DNA from 2 places in the Micromonospora sp. RTP1Z1 genome. Region 1 is predicted to be linked to the other one. Evidence: riboswitches for the same ligand, from Rfam matches in the RefSeq annotation. Region 1 holds a riboswitch; the other holds the start of a gene.
What was found. Region 1 has a riboswitch for thiamine pyrophosphate ahead of SLP03_RS24425 (ECF transporter S component). Riboswitches for the same ligand answer to the same signal wherever they lie in the genome.
Positions count from the first base shown of each region.

Region 2: it holds a riboswitch for thiamine pyrophosphate, as region 1 does, so the genes downstream of both, thiE (thiamine phosphate synthase) here and SLP03_RS24425 (ECF transporter S component) in region 1, are expected to answer to the same signal.

Region 1 covers NZ_JAPFQV010000058.1:9,783-17,228, reverse strand. Annotated here, with positions in the region: gene SLP03_RS24440 (hypothetical protein) at 1-247, shown strand, start outside; gene SLP03_RS24435 (energy-coupling factor transporter transmembrane component T) at 422-1,222, opposite strand; gene SLP03_RS24430 (ABC transporter ATP-binding protein) at 1,272-2,687, opposite strand; gene SLP03_RS24425 (ECF transporter S component) at 2,803-3,393, opposite strand; TPP riboswitch at 3,467-3,572, opposite strand; gene SLP03_RS24420 (alpha/beta hydrolase) at 3,659-4,483, shown strand; gene SLP03_RS24415 (AAC(3) family N-acetyltransferase) at 4,480-5,292, shown strand; gene SLP03_RS24410 (SIS domain-containing protein) at 5,289-6,038, shown strand; gene SLP03_RS24405 (DUF6328 family protein) at 6,176-6,679, shown strand; gene SLP03_RS24400 (acyl-CoA dehydrogenase family protein) at 6,898-7,446, shown strand, end outside.
Region 2 covers NZ_JAPFQV010000010.1:1,962-9,407, reverse strand. Annotated here, with positions in the region: gene SLP03_RS07580 (class I SAM-dependent methyltransferase) at 20-625, shown strand; gene SLP03_RS07575 (ATP-binding cassette domain-containing protein) at 667-2,346, shown strand; gene SLP03_RS07570 (aldo/keto reductase) at 2,410-3,372, shown strand; TPP riboswitch at 3,616-3,724, shown strand; gene thiE (thiamine phosphate synthase) at 3,719-4,345, shown strand; gene thiO (glycine oxidase ThiO) at 4,339-5,433, shown strand; gene thiS (sulfur carrier protein ThiS) at 5,424-5,624, shown strand; gene SLP03_RS07550 (thiazole synthase) at 5,621-6,400, shown strand; gene SLP03_RS07545 (thiamine phosphate synthase) at 6,406-7,041, shown strand; gene thiD (bifunctional hydroxymethylpyrimidine kinase/phosphomethylpyrimidine kinase) at 7,038-7,446, shown strand, end outside.

The sequences.
Region 1 (7,446 bases):
GCCCGCCAAGCGCAGTTCGAAGAAGTCCCGCCGGCCCAGGCCGGGGCCGTCCCTGGTGGACGTGACCCCGACGGACCTCGACACCCTCGCGGTGGCGCCGTCGACGCCGGTGGTCCTGCCGCCGTCCTCACAGGCGGAGGTCCCGCCGGCGCCGAAGGCCGGCCCGCCGCCCGGCCGCGACGCCCGGTTCGTCGGCCGCAGCCAGCGCGCCGGCCAGACCCGCCGGTACGCCTTCCGCCGCAGCTGATCCGCGGCCTGAGGGCGGTCTCCTGGTGAGCGATATACCTGAGAGGCATATTTATGACTCTCAGGTATATCGCTTTCCGCGACCATGGTCGCCGGTCGGCGACCCGCCCCGTCGGTGCTGGCGGCCCGGCCACGACCGCCTGGCGGCGATCCGGCCACCACCGCCGCCACCGGCTCAGCCGATCAGTGGGCGGAAGGTGCCCAGCAGGACGCTGACCGTCAGCGCCGCGCCGGCCAGCACCGCCGCCGCCACGATCAGCAGCCCGTCGGCGATGCTGAAGCATTGCCGTCGGGCGACCGTCCGTGGGGTGCCGGCGTCGAAACCGCGGGCGTCCATCGCCACCGCCAGCCGGGTGGCCCGGCGGATCGCCCCGACGAGCAGCGCGAACGCGGTCGAGACGAAGAGCCGTAGCTTGGCCAGCGGGTTCCGGCCGGCGTCCACGCCCCGGGCGCGGCGGGCCATGCTGATCATCTGCCACTCCTGACCGAGCAGCGGTACGAGCCGGAACGCGGCCAGCGCGCCGATGGCGAAGCGGGCCGGCGCCTTCGTGTTCTGGATCAGCGCGTCGGCCAGGTCGGTCGGGTCGGTGGTGGCGAAGACGATCACCCCGGGCAGCGCCACGGCCAGCAGCCGGAGCACCAGGCCGAGCGCGGTGACCAGCACCCCGGAGGTGACCAGGACCGGGCCGGCGTCGAGCAGCACCCGGCCGGACCGGTCCGCGGCGAAGAGCACCAGGGTGACCAGGATGCCGGCGGCGCTGGCCAGCAGCGGCCAGGCCCGGCGGGCCAGCAGCCGGTAGCGGATGCCGAAGAGCGGCAGCACCGCCAGCTCGACGGCGATGGCCAGCGCCGGGGCCACCGGGTCCAGGGTGGCGACCAGGGTGAACGAGAAGACCAGCGCGGCGGCCAGCTTCGCCACCGGGTTCCGCCGGGCCAGCGGCGCGCCGGACACGGCGACCGGCTCGATGGTGATCACAGATGCCCCCGGGCGCTCGCCAGGGCGGTGGCCGCCGGGTCGATGGGGGTCACGGGCGCTCCAGGGTGACGGTCCGGTCAGCGAGCGCCGCGACGAAGTCCGGGTCGTGGGTGACCGTGACGACGCCGTGTCCGGCGTCGCGCAGCTCGGCGAGGAGGTCGACCAGCTCCCGCCAGGTCCGTCGGTCCTGGCCGAAGGTGGGTTCGTCGCAGATCAACAGGCGGGGCGCGGTGGCCAGGGCGGTCGCCACGCTCAGCCGGCGCGCCTCGCCGCCGGAGAGGGTGTACGGGTTGGCGCCGGCCAGCGGCGCCAGCCGGAGCCGCTCCAGCAGGGCGTCCACCGTGGCCTTCACCGTCGCCTCCGGCTGGCCGGTCCGGCGCGGACCGAGCGCCAACTCGTCGAAGACGTTCCCGGTGACGAACTGGTGCTCCGGGTCCTGGAAGACCGAGCCGATCCGCCGGGCGAGCGCGGGCGCCCGCCAACGGTGCGGGGGAGTGCGCGCGTCGCGGCCGGCCAGCGCGGCGGTGGCGGTGGCCGTACCGGTGCCGGGGCGGAGCAGCCCGCCGAGGAGCAGGGCCAGGGTGGACTTGCCGGCGCCGTTGGGGCCGAGCACGGCGAGCGCCTCGCCGGCGCGTACCGAAAGATCGGTGGGGGCCAGCCGGGGCGGCAGGCCGAGCCGGTCGGCGGTGATCAGCGGCTTGCCGGCCGGCGCGGTCGCGTGCCGGGGCGACACGATCCGACCCGGCACCCAGACGCCGGCGGCGGCGAGCGCGTCGCCGTGCGCGGCGAACACCGCCTCCGGCGGTCCGTCGACCCGGACCCCGCCGCCGGGTTCGAGGACGACCACCCGGTCGACCAGCGGCAGCGCCTCGGCGACCCGATGCTCGACCAGGATCAGCGTGGTGTCGGCGTCGACAGCGTCCGCGACCGCCCCCCGGATCAGCGTCGCGCCGGCCGGGTCGAGGTTGGCGGTCGGCTCGTCGAGCAGCAGCAGCGTCGGCCGCAGGGCCAGCGCCCCGGCCAGGGCGAGCCGCTGCTGCTCGCCGCCGGAAAGAGCGGCGGTGGGCCGGTCCCGGCGGTACGGGAAGCCGACCCGGTGCAGCGCCTCGTCGACCCGGGGCCAGATCTCGTCTGCCGGTACACCCCGGTTCTCCAGCCCGAAGGCGACGTCGTCGCCGCACCGGGCCATCACCAGCTGGGTATCCGGATCCTGGAAGACGATGCCGACCTGTTCCCGGGCCTTGCGCGGGTCCAGCCCGTCGATCTCGACGGTGCCCTCCTGCTCACCGGAGTCCTCCGGCAGCAGCCCGGCCAGCGCCGCGAGCAGCGTGCTCTTCCCGGCGCCCGACGGTCCGAGCAGCAGCACCCGCTCCCCCCGTGCGACGCGGAGATCGACCCCCCGCACCGCCCACCGCTTCCGCCCGGCATGCCGCCACCCGAACCCTCGCAGCTCCACCCCGCTCACCCGCGCCCCACCTCCGTCCCCGCTCTGCGCCCAGCTTCCGTGATCAAGAGGTTCGCGTCCGGGAAACACGGTTCCGCCGACGCGAACCTCTTGATCAACCCGAACTGCCGGTGGATCAGATCGCGGCGCGTTCGCGGCCGGCGGGGAAGCGGTCCAGGACACCGGTGCCGGCCAGGGCGCGGGTGAGGAACCAGGAGCCGGCGCCAGCGATGATCGTGGCGCTGACGATCGTGAGCAGGGCGTAGGGGAGGCGGTAGCTGACCAGGTCGTAGGTCTTGTTCCAGTAGACGAAGTCGAAGATCGCCGCGCTCAGACCGGTCAGCGCGCCGGCCAGCAGGGCGGTCGGCAGCCGGAACGACCGGTAGCGGAACGCGGCAAACGCCAGCTCGGCGCCGACGCCCTGCATCAGGCCCTGCACGATGACGATGCCGCCCCACTGGCTGCCCAGCAGCGCGGAGACGATCGCGGCCACCAGCTCGCAGTACAGCGAGGCGCCGGGCTTGCGGACGACCAGGCCCCCGAGTACCGCCGGGATCAGCCAGACCCCGTAGATCAACGTCTGCGCCGGAGGGAAGAAGGCGAACGCCGCGTCCGTGGCGCTCCAGACCAGGCCCCAGGCCCAGAAGATGACGCCGAAGGCGACCGCGATCACCGAGGCGACCACGATGTCGACGGTGCGCCAGCGGTTGCTGTCCGTGTGGTTCATGGCATGGCTCCCAGTCCTGAAGCGAGCCAGGAGAAGACGCACGCCGCGCCCGGTGTCACCGGACGGCGGCGCGGCTGGAGGTCGACCGAACTCCCTGCGCTGGCATTACCCAGATCAGGTTCGAGGGTCTGCGGGCGATGCCCGCACTCTCAGCGCTGTGCGCTCCCCTGTCGGATGTGAAGTTGTCTCGGCAGACGCTAGCACCACCCAGGCCCCCGGCCCAGCAGGGCGGTCGCGATCCCGGCGGCTGGGTAGGCTGCCGATCATGCGGGTCGACGCGCGAGGTCTGACGTTCGAGGTACGCACCGGCGGTCCTGAGGACGGCGTACCCGTCCTGCTGCTGCACGGCTTCCCGCAGCACGGCGGCGAGTGGGACTACGTGGTGCCCGCCCTGCACGCCGCCGGGCTGCGCACGTACGCGCTGGACCAGCGGGGCTACGCGCCGGGCGCGCGGCCGGACGCGGTCGAGGCGTACCGGATTCCGGAGCTGGTGGCCGACGCGGCCGGCGTGCTCGACGCGCTCGGGGTGGAGTCCGCGCACGTGGTGGGGCACGACTGGGGTGCGATCGTGGCGTGGGGCCTCGCGGCGGCGCACCCCGAGCGGGTCCGCACCCTCACCGCCGTCTCGGTGCCGCACCCGGCCGCGATGGCGCACGCGCTCGCCACCGACCCGCAGCAGAAGGCCCGCTCCGCGTACATCGCGCTGTTCCGCAAGCCGGGCAAGGCCGAGAAGGTGCTACTCGCCCTCAACGCCACCGCGCTGCGCAGGCTGCTCGGCGGGGTGGGTGACGCGGCGCGGGTCGCCCGCTACGCCGATCCGATGCGCCGGCCGGGCGCGCTGACCGCCGCGCTGAACTGGTACCGGGCGATGTCGGGGACCGACATGAAGGCCGTCGGTCCGGTGACCGTGCCGACCACCTTCGTCTGGAGCGACAAGGACATCGCGATCGGCCGGACCGCCGCCGAGGCCTGCGCGACGCACGTGACCGGCGACTACCGCTTCGTCGCGCTCCCCGGCGTCACCCACTGGATCCCCGACGAGGCGCCCGGCCCGCTGGCCGAGGCGATCCTCGCCCGGGTCGCCGCGTGATCGCGACGCCCGGGGCGGCCCGGCCGCACACCCGCGCGTCGCTCGCCGCGCAGTTCCACGACCTCGGCGTACGCCCCGGCGGTGTCCTCCTGGTGCACGCGGCGATGCGCCCGTTCGGCTTCGTCTGCGGCGGCCCGCAGGCCGTGGTGCTGGCCCTGCGCGACGTGCTTGGGCCGGACGGCACCCTCGTCGTGCCCACCCACACCCCGGAGAACAGCGACCCGGCCGGGTGGTGCAACCCGCCCGTGCCGGCGGACTGGTGGCCGGTGATCCGGGCGGAGCTGCCCGGCTTCGATCCGGCGCTGACGCCGAGCCGGTTCATGGGCGCGCTCGCGGAGCAGGTGCGTACCTGGCCGGGCGCGCTGCGCAGCGACCACCCGCACGTCTCCTTCGCCGCGTTCGGCCCGGCCGCCGGGCGGATCGTCGCCGAGCACGCCCTGACCGACATGCTGGGCGAGAGTTCCCCGCTGGCCCGGCTCCACGACCTCGATGCCGACGTGCTGCTGCTCGGCGTCGACCACGGCTCGAACACCTCGCTGCACCTGGCGGAGTACCGCTGGCCGGCGGCGCCGAGGGCGCGGGTGGGGGCCGCCGTGCGCACCGGCGACGGCGGCCGGGAGTGGGTGTGGTGGGAGGACGTGGACCTCGACGAGAGCGACTTCGCCCGGCTCGGCGCCGACTTCGAGGCCACCGGCGCGGTGCGGGTGGGCGCGGTCGGGGACGGGACGGGCCGGTTGATGAGGCAGCGGGCGGCGGTCGACTTCGCGGTGGAGTGGCTGGCCCGCAACCGACGGACGGAGGAGGCATGACGGTGAGCGCCGAGTCGTACCTGACGGTGGTGACCGAGACGATGGGTCGGGTGGCCGCCGGTCAGCGTGACGCGGTGGGTCGGGCCGCCGACCTGATCGCCGAGGCGTTGCGTGCCGAGGGGGTGGTGCACGCGTTCGGCACCGGCCACTCCGAGGCGCTCGCCATGGAGATCGCCGGCCGGGCTGGCGGGCTGGTGCCCACCAACCGGATCGCGCTGCGCGACCTGGTGCTCTACGGCGGTGAGCCGGTCGACGTCCTCGGTCCCAAGCTGGAACGCGACCCGGCGGTGGCGCACCGGCTCTACGAGCTGGCCCCGGTACGCCCGCAGGACGTCTTCGTGCTCGCCTCCAACTCGGGCGTCAACGGGGCCATGGTCGAGTTCGCGTCGCTGGTGAAGGAGCGCGGGCACGCGCTGGTGGCGATCACCTCGGCCGAGCACTCGGGACGGATGACGTCCCGCCACCCGTCGGGCCGCAAGCTCGCCGACTTCGCCGACGTGGTGCTCGACAACGGCGCCCCGTACGGCGATGCCACCCTGCCGCTGCCCGGCGGCGGCGCGGTCGGCGCGGTCTCCTCGATCACCGCGGCGCTGCTGGCCCAGCAGATCGTGGCGGAGGTGGTGGCCCGGCTGCTGGCGGCGGGGGTACGGCCCCCGGTCTACCTGTCGGCCAACATCACCGGCGGCGACGAGCACAACGCCGAGCTGGAGGCCCGGTACGCCGGTCGGATCCGCCGCGGGGCGTGACCGGTCCGCCGGCGGCCCGGCCGGCGGGCGTCGGCGCGGTGACCGCGAGGCGGTTTCGCGAAACGCCCGACGGGGCAAAGGCTCTGCCGCCGACGGGGTGCTCCCCGCCGGCAGTACCGTCTTCCCGGAGGTAGCCCGTGTCCAAGGAGACCGAGAAGCAGCGCTGGCAGCGCAACTTCGCCGACCTGCTGCAGGAACTGCGGGTGGCGCAGACCGGGGTGCAGATCCTCTTCGCGTTCCTGCTCACCCTGCCGTTCAGCAATGGTTTCACCCGGACCACCGAGTTCCAGCGGGACGTCTACATCGTCGCGTTGCTGGCCGCTGCGGCGGCCACCGCGATGATCATCTCGCCGGTCGCGTTCCACCGGGCGCTGTTCCGGCAGGGGCGCAAGCCGGAGCTGGTGCGGTTCGCCCACCGGATGGCCAGTGGCGGCCTGGCCTTCATGCTGATCTCCATGGTCAGCGCGGTGCTGCTGATCACCGACTTCGTGCTCACTCGGCCGGTCGCCTTCCTGCTCAGCGGGGTCACCGCGCTCTGGTTCTTGGCCTTCTGGGTGGTCCTGCCCTTCGCCCGGCGTGGCTGGGGGGACGGCGAGATCGACGACGATGACGACGACCCGCAGGTGCTCGCCGGCGACTGAGCCCCGCTGGAGTCCCGCCAAATCGGACGTGCCAAGAACGCTACCCCTGGGTAACACCCAGGGGTAGCGTCGTTTTTGTCGAGCACGTTGACGCAGCCGGACCGAGGTTCGAGGGGGCAGCCGTGACCACGACACAGAACAGCCGACCGGACGGAACGCCGGGCGCGGGCGGCCCCACCGGGCGGGTGGCGCCGATCGACGACCCCGACACCGGTCCCGTGGCGCCGGCCGGCGAGGCGGCCGACGCCGTCGCGATCGATGAGGCCGGCGGCGCGGGGCCGCTGCCCGCCGAGGCGGGGCAGGTCTCCGAAAAGGAGGCCCGCCAGGTCGCCGAGGCGGCCCGGGAGTCGGCCTGGGACCGGCCCAGCTTCGGCAAGGAGCTCTTCCTCGGCCGGTTCCGGCTCGACCTGATCAACCCCTGGCCGCGGTCCGATCCGGACGACGTCGCGCGGGCCGAGGAGTTCCTCGGCGCGTTCGGGGCGTACCTGGACTCCGAGGTGGACGGCGCGGCCATCGAGCGGGACGCGTTCATCCCGGACGAGGTCTTCCACGGCCTGGGCCGGCTCGGCGCCTTCGGCATGAAAATCGACCGGAAGTACGGCGGGCTCGGGCTGAGCAACCTGCACTACTGCCGGGCGCTGATGCGGGCCGGTTCGATCAACCCGGCGATCGGGGCGCTGCTCTCGGCGCACCAGTCGATCGGGGTGCCGCAGCCGCTGAAGATGTTCGGCACCGCGGAGCAGAAGCAACGGTTCCTGCCGCGGCTC
Region 2 (7,446 bases), on a different contig from region 1:
CGGTGCGACAATGCCGGACGTGACCGGCGACCACTACTTCACCGCTGAACCCACGACCGCCGCCCAGCCGCGCGAGGTCGAGTTCTCCGTCGCCGGGCGCGACTTCACCCTCACCTCGGCCGGGGGCGTCTTCTCCGCCGACCGCCTCGACCCCGGCACCGCGGTGCTGCTGCGCAAGGCGGAGCTGCCGTCCACCGACGCCGCCGGTCCGCTGCTCGACCTGGGGTGCGGGTTCGGCCCGATCACCTGCGTGCTCGCCACCTGCGCCCCGGACGCCACCGTCTGGGCGGTCGACGTCAACGAACGGGCCCGCGAACTCACCGCCGCCAACGCCGCGCGGGTCGGCGCGGCCGACCGGGTGCGGGTGGCGGCCCCGGACGACGTCCCGGCGGATCTCGCCTTCGCCGAGCTCTGGTCCAACCCGCCGATCCGGATCGGCAAGGCCGAGCTGCACGAGCTGCTGCGCCGCTGGCTGCCCCGGCTTGCTCCGGACGGCGTCGCCTGGCTGGTCGTCGCCCGGCACCTCGGCGGCGACTCGCTGCACCGCTGGCTCGTCGAGGAGGGCTGGCAGGTGGACCGGCGCGCCAGCCAGAAGGGCTACCGGGTGTTGCGGGTCACCCGGTAATCGAGTGTCGCCCGCCCCGGCCGCTCGGGCAGGATGCCCGCGTGGGATACGTGGATGTGGCGGGGGTCGGGCACATCCTGCCCGACGGCCGGGAACTCTTCGCCGAGGTGTCGTTCCGGGTCGGTGAGGGTGCCAAGGTCGCCCTGGTCGGCCCGAACGGCGCCGGGAAGACCACCTTGTTGCGAATGGTCGCCGGGGACCTGCCGGTGAAGACCGGGGTCGTCGCCCGCGCCGGTGGTCTCGGCGTGATGCGGCAGTTCATCGGCATGATCGGCGACGAGTCGACGCTCGCCGACCTGGCGCTCTCGCTGGCGCCGCCAGCGCTGCGCGACGCCGGCCGCCGGCTCGCCGACACCGAGACGGCCATGCGGGCGGCCGAGCTGCGCGGCAAGTACAGCACCGCCGCCGGCAAGGCCCAGCTGGCGTACGCGGACGCGCTGGCCGCCTGGGGCGAGGCCGGCGGGTACGACGTCGAGGTGCTCTTCGACACCGTCACCACCATCGTGCTCGACCTGCCCTGGGACGCCGCCCGGGAACGTCCGGTCCGGACCCTCTCCGGCGGCCAACAGAAGCGCTTCGCCCTGGAACTGCTGCTGCGCGGCACCGAGGAGGTGCTGCTCCTCGACGAGCCGGACAACTTCCTCGACGTGCCCGGCAAGCGCTGGCTGGAGGCGCGGCTGCGCGAGTCCGGCAAGTCGGTGCTCTACGTCTCGCACGACCGGGAGCTGCTGGCGCAGACCGCCGACCGGGTGGTCGCGGTGGAGGGCGGCAGCGCCTGGGTGCACCCGGGTGGCTTCGCCAGCTGGCACGACGCCCGGACGGCCCGGCACGCCCGCCTCGACGAGCTGCGCAAACGCTGGGACGAGGAGCACCAGAAGCTGCGCGAGCTGGTGCTGATGTACAAGCAGAAGGCCGCGTACAACTCCGACATGGCGTCGCGCTACCAGTCGGCGCAGACCCGGTTGCGCAGGTTCGAGGAGGCCGGGCCGCCGCCCGTACCCCCGAAGGACCAGGACATCCGGATGCGCCTGTCCGGCGGGCGGACCGGCAAGCGCGCGGTGATCTGCGAGCAGCTCGAGCTGGACGGCCTGACCTACCCCTTCGACCTGGAGCTCTGGTACGGCGACCGGGTCGCCGTGCTGGGCGCCAACGGGACGGGCAAGTCGCACTTCCTGCGGCTGCTGGCCCGGGGTGGCACCGACCCGGACCCGGCCAACGGCCCGGTCGACGGCGCGGCCGCGTTGGCGCCGGTCACCCATGACGGGGTGGTCCGGCTCGGCGCGCGGGTCCGCCCCGGGCACTTCTCGCAGACCCACGACCGGCCGGAGCTGATGGCGAAGAACCTCGTCGAGATCCTCTGGCGGGGTGACGACCACCGGGCCGGGATGGACCGGCACGGGGCGATGGCGGTGCTGAGCCGGTACGAGCTGGCCGGGCAGGGCGACCAGCGCTTCGGCACCCTCTCCGGCGGGCAGCAGGCCCGCTTCCTGGTGCTGCTGCTGGAGTTGTCCGGGGCGACCCTGCTGCTGCTGGACGAGCCGACCGACAACCTCGATCTGGCCTCCGCCGAGGCGCTGGAGGCGGGGCTGGCCGCGTTCGAGGGAACGGTCGTCGCGGTGACCCACGACCGGTGGTTCACCCGATCGTTCGACCGGTTCGTGCTGTTCGGGGGCGACGGCGAGGTGGTGGAGACCCCGGAGCCGGTCTGGGACGTGAGGTGACCGGCGCCGGGTGCCGTGGAGTGGTGGGCGACTGCCCGGTGGCCCCCGACGGGCGGGCATAGGGTGGATCTCGTGACTGAGATGACCTTCCGCCGGCTGGGCGACTCCGGACTCGTGGTGTCCGTGGTCGGCATCGGCTGCAACAACTTCGGCCGCAAGCTCGACCTCGACGGCACCCGGGCGGTGGTCGATGCCGCCCTCGACGCCGGGATCAACTTCTTCGACACCGCCGACATCTACGGCGAGCCGCAGGGCGCCTCCGAGGAACTGCTCGGCCAGGCGCTCAAGGGCCGCCGGGACGACGTGGTGGTCGCCACCAAGTTCGGCATGGACATGCACGGCCTCAACGGGCCCGACCACGGCGCCCGGGGGGCCCGCCGCTACATCGCCCGCGCCGTCGAGGCGTCGCTGCGCCGGCTCGACACCGACCACATCGACCTGTACCAGATGCACGAGCCCGACCCGGGCACCCCGATCGACGAGACGCTCGCCGCGCTGGACGACCTGGTCCGCGCCGGCAAGGTGCGCTACCTCGGCAACTCCAACTTCGCCGGCTGGCAGATCGCCGACGCCGACTGGACCGCCTCGTCCCAGGGCCGGGCCCGCTTCATCTCCGCACAGAACCACTACTCGCTGCTGGAGCGGTCCGTCGAGGCCGAGGTCATCCCCGCGTGCGAGCGGTTCGGCCTCGGCATGCTGCCGTTCTTCCCGCTGGCCAACGGCCTGCTCACCGGCAAGTACAAGCGCAGCGAGGCGCCGCCCGCCGGCAGCCGGCTCGCCGGCGGCGGCCGGTACGCCGAGCGCCTGGCCGCCGCGGACTGGGACACCATCGAGGCGCTCGAGGCGTACGCCGCGGCGCGTGGGATCACTCTGCTCCAGGTGGCCATCGGCGGGCTGGCCGCCCGCCCGGCGGTGACCTCGGTGATCGCCGGCGCCACCACGCCCGAGCAGGTACGCGCCAACGCCGAGGCGGGCACCTGGCAGCCCACCGACGAGGACCTGGACGCCCTCGACGCCATCCTCTGACCTACCCGGTCCGCCAGCTTTCGCACTGCCGGACGGGACCACCGCGAGAGCGTGATACCTCAGGGGCATCGTGATGCCTTTGAGGTATCACGCTTTTTCGGGGATCGGCCGGTCGCCGGTCAACTGGACAGCATGGCGTGAGCGGTCCGTCACGCGCTGCCCTCACCGTCGACATGCGACGGCCAGTGGGAAATCCGCACCCCGGCCCTTGGCGGATCCGCCCATCCGTCGTACGGTAGGCCGCAAGTGACCCACGGGAGCCCGGTGCGCCGGGCTGAGAGGGGGGCTGAAGCCCCCGACCGTCGAACCTGATCCGGGTAATGCCGGCGCAGGGAGGAGCGTTGCCGTGCCGTCCCTGGGACGACTGCATCTGATCACCGACACCCGGCCCGGGCGGGACCCGCTCGCCGTGCTGCGCGCCGCCCTGCCGGTGGCCCGCGCCGAACTGGTCGTCCAGGTCCGCGTCGAGGACGACGCCACCGACCGGGAGACGTACGAGCTGGCCCGCCGGGTGGTCGCGCTCTGCCGGCCGTACGCGGCGACGTGCCTGGTCAACGACCGGCTGCACGTGGCGCTCGCGGTCGGCGCCGCCGGCGGCCACGTCGGCGCGGAGGACCTGCCGGTACGGGCGGCCCGCCGGGTGCTCGGCTCCGGCGCCGTGCTCGGGGCGACCGCCCGGGAGCCGGGGAGCGCCGCCGCGGCGGCCGCCGCCGGGGCCAGCTACCTGGGCGTGGGCCCCTGCCACCCCACCGGCACCAAGACCGGGCTGCCCGACCCGATCGGCCCCGACGGAGTGCGCGCGGTCGCCGAGGCGGTGGACGTGCCGGTGATCGCCATCGGCGGGGTGACCGCCGCGCGCGTGCCGGCGCTGCGGGCCGCCGGGGCGTACGGGGTGGCGGTGGTCGGAGCGCTCTCCGGGGCCGCGGATCCCACCCGAGCCACCGCCGCCCTGCTCGGGGCGCTGACGTGCTGACCCGACCGGACGTCGCCGTGGTGGGCGCGGGACCGGTCGGGCTGGCCGTCGCCTGGCGCTGCGCGACGCGCGGGCTGCGGGTGGTCGTGCACGATCCGGCCCCGGGCTCCGGGGCGTCGCACGTCGCGGCCGGGATGCTCGCGCCGGTCGCCGAGGCGTACTTCGGGGAGCACGAGCTGACCGGGCTGCTCGCCGAGTCCGCCGCCCGCTGGCCGGGCTTCGCCGCCGAGCTGGCCGAGGCCGCCGGCACCGGCTTCGGGTACCGCACCGAAGGCACCCTCGTCGTCGGGCTCACCGGCGACGACCTGGCCGAGGCGCGCCGGCTGTGGTCGTACCAGCAGGGGTGGGGGCTGCCGATCACGCCGCTGCGCCCGTCGGAGCTGCGGGAGCGCGAGCCGGCGCTGGCGCCGCGGGTGCGCGGCGGCGCGGTCGCCCCCGGCGACCACCAGGTCGACCCGCGGCGGCTGGTCGCCGCGCTGCGCACCGCGGCCGTGCGGGCCGGTGCGGCGCTGGTGCCCGGCGCGGTCCACCGGCTCGCCGACCTGGACGCGCCGGTCGCCGTGGTCGCCGCCGGCTGCGGCGCCGCCGCGCTCACCGGGCTGCCGGTCCGGCCGGTGAAGGGGCAGGTGCTCCGGCTCCGCGCGCCGGGTCGCGGCACACCGGGCTTCCGGCACGTGATCCGGGGGTACGCCGACGGCGAGTCGGTCTACCTGGTGCCCCGGGACAGCGGCGAGGTGGTGGTCGGGGCGACCGTCGAGGAGCGCACCGACGTCGAGGTCACCGCCGGCGCGGTGCTGCGGCTGCTCCGCGCCGCCGTCGACCTGGTCCCCGAGCTGGCCGAGTACGACCTGGTCGAGGCGTCCGCCGGGCTGCGCCCCGGCACCCCGGACAACGCGCCGATCATCGGGCCGCTACCCGGCCGGCCCGGCGTGCTCGCCGCCACCGGGCACCACCGGCACGGCATCGTGCTCACCCCGGTCACCGCCGACCTGGTCACCGAGCTGATCGTCACCGGCGCGGCGGACCCGCTGCTCGCACCCTTCACCCCGGACCGCTTCGTACCTGAGGAGGAGCGCACGTGGAACTGACGGTGAACGGCGTCGGCCGATGCGTACCGGGTGGGGCCACGGTGGCGGACCTGGTCCGGACGGTCACCGACCAGCGGCGCGGGCTCGCGGTCGCGGTGAACGGCGAAGTGGTGCCGCGCGGCGGCTGGCCGGCGACGGTGCTGCGGGACGGTGACCGGGTCGAGGTGCTCAGCGCCGCCCAGGGCGGGTGAGCGTGGTGACCTTCACGATCGGCGGCGAGACGTTCGGCTCGCGGCTCATCCTCGGCACCGGCGGCGCGGCCAACCTGCACGTGCTGGAGCAGGCGGTCCGTGCCTCCGGCACCGAGCTGGTCACCGTGGCGCTGCGCCGGGTCGACACCGCCCCCGGTACGGCTGGCGGGCTGCTCGACCTGCTCGCCCGGTGCGCGGTGAAGCTGCTGCCGAACACCGCCGGCTGCCACACGGCCGGCGAGGCGGTGAAGGTGGCCCACCTGGCCCGGGAGGCGTTCGACACGGACTGGGTGAAGCTGGAGGTGATCGGCGACGAGCGGACGCTGCTGCCCGACGGGGTGGAGCTGCTGCGCGCCGCCGAGGAACTGGTCGCCGACGGGTTCACCGTGCTGCCGTACACCTCGGACGACCCGATCCTGGCCCGCCGGCTGGCCGACGTCGGCTGCGCCGCGGTGATGCCGGCCGGCGCGCCGATCGGCTCCGGGCTGGGCATCTCGAACCCGCACCACATCCGGCTGATCCGGCGAAGCGTGGACGTGCCGGTGATCCTCGACGCCGGCATCGGCACCGCCTCCGACGCGGCGCTCGCCCTGGAACTGGGCTGCGACGCGGTGCTGCTGGCCAGCGCGGTCACCCGGGCCGCCGACCCGGTGGCGATGGCCACCGCGATGCGGTACGCGGTGGAGGCGGGCCGGCTGGCCTTCGGCGCGGGCCGGATCGCCCGCCGCTTCCACGCCCTCGCCTCCACCACCGACGAGGGAAGGCCCGACCTGTGACCGCCCTGTCCCGCGCGGAATCCTCCGCGCCGTCGGGGCTGGTGGTGCTGACCGACCGTTGGCAGGCGCGCCGGCCGTTGCCCGAGGTGGTCGCGGCGGCGGTGGCCGGGGGAGCGCGGTGGGTGGTGCTGCGGGAGAAGGACCTGCCCCGCGTCGACCGCGCCGCTCTCGCCGCCGAGCTGCGCCCCATCCTCACCGAGGCCGGCGGCACCCTGATCGTCGCGGGCCCCGACCCCCTCGACGGAGACGCCGTGCACCTCCCCGCCGCCGGCCCCTACCCACCACCGCGGCACGGACTCGTCGGCCGCTCCTGCCACGACCAGGCGGAGCTGCGAAGGCTGACCACAGAGGACTACGCCACCCTCTCACCCGTCTTCCCCAGCCGGACGAAGCCGGGCCACGGCCCACCGTTGCACCACGCGGGGCTGCGCGAGCTGATCCAGGTCAGCCCCGTGCCGCTCCTCGCCCTGGGTGGCATCGAGACACCGGACCAGGTACACGCCTGCCTGCAAGCGGGAGCCGGCGGAGTGGCGGTGCTCGGCGCGGTGATGCGAGCAGAAGACCCGGTCGAGGCGGTCACCACGCTGATGACGCCCTTCGCGGCGACGCAGCCGCCAACCCGGAAAGGGCGGGAACCATGACCCCGACGACAGTGCTCACCATCGCCGGCTCCGACTCCGGCGGCGGAGCCGGCATCCAGGCCGACCTCAAGGTCTTCGCCGCCCTCGGCGCGTACGGCACCAGCGTCATCACCGCCGTCACCGCGGAGAACACCCGGGGTGTCGACGCCGTCCTGCCGCTGCCGCCCCGCACCGTCACCGCGCAGCTCGACAGCGTGCTCGGGGACTTCCGGGTACGCGCGGTGAAGACCGGCATGCTCGGCACCCCGGCGGTCGCCGACGCGATCGCCGAGGCGGCGAAGGCGGGACGGCTGCCGAACCTGGTCGTCGACCCGGTCCTCGTCGCCACCAGTGGGCACCGGCTCGGCGTGGTGGAGGCGGTCGAGCGGCTGCTGCCGTACGCGGAGGTGGCGACGCCGAACTGCG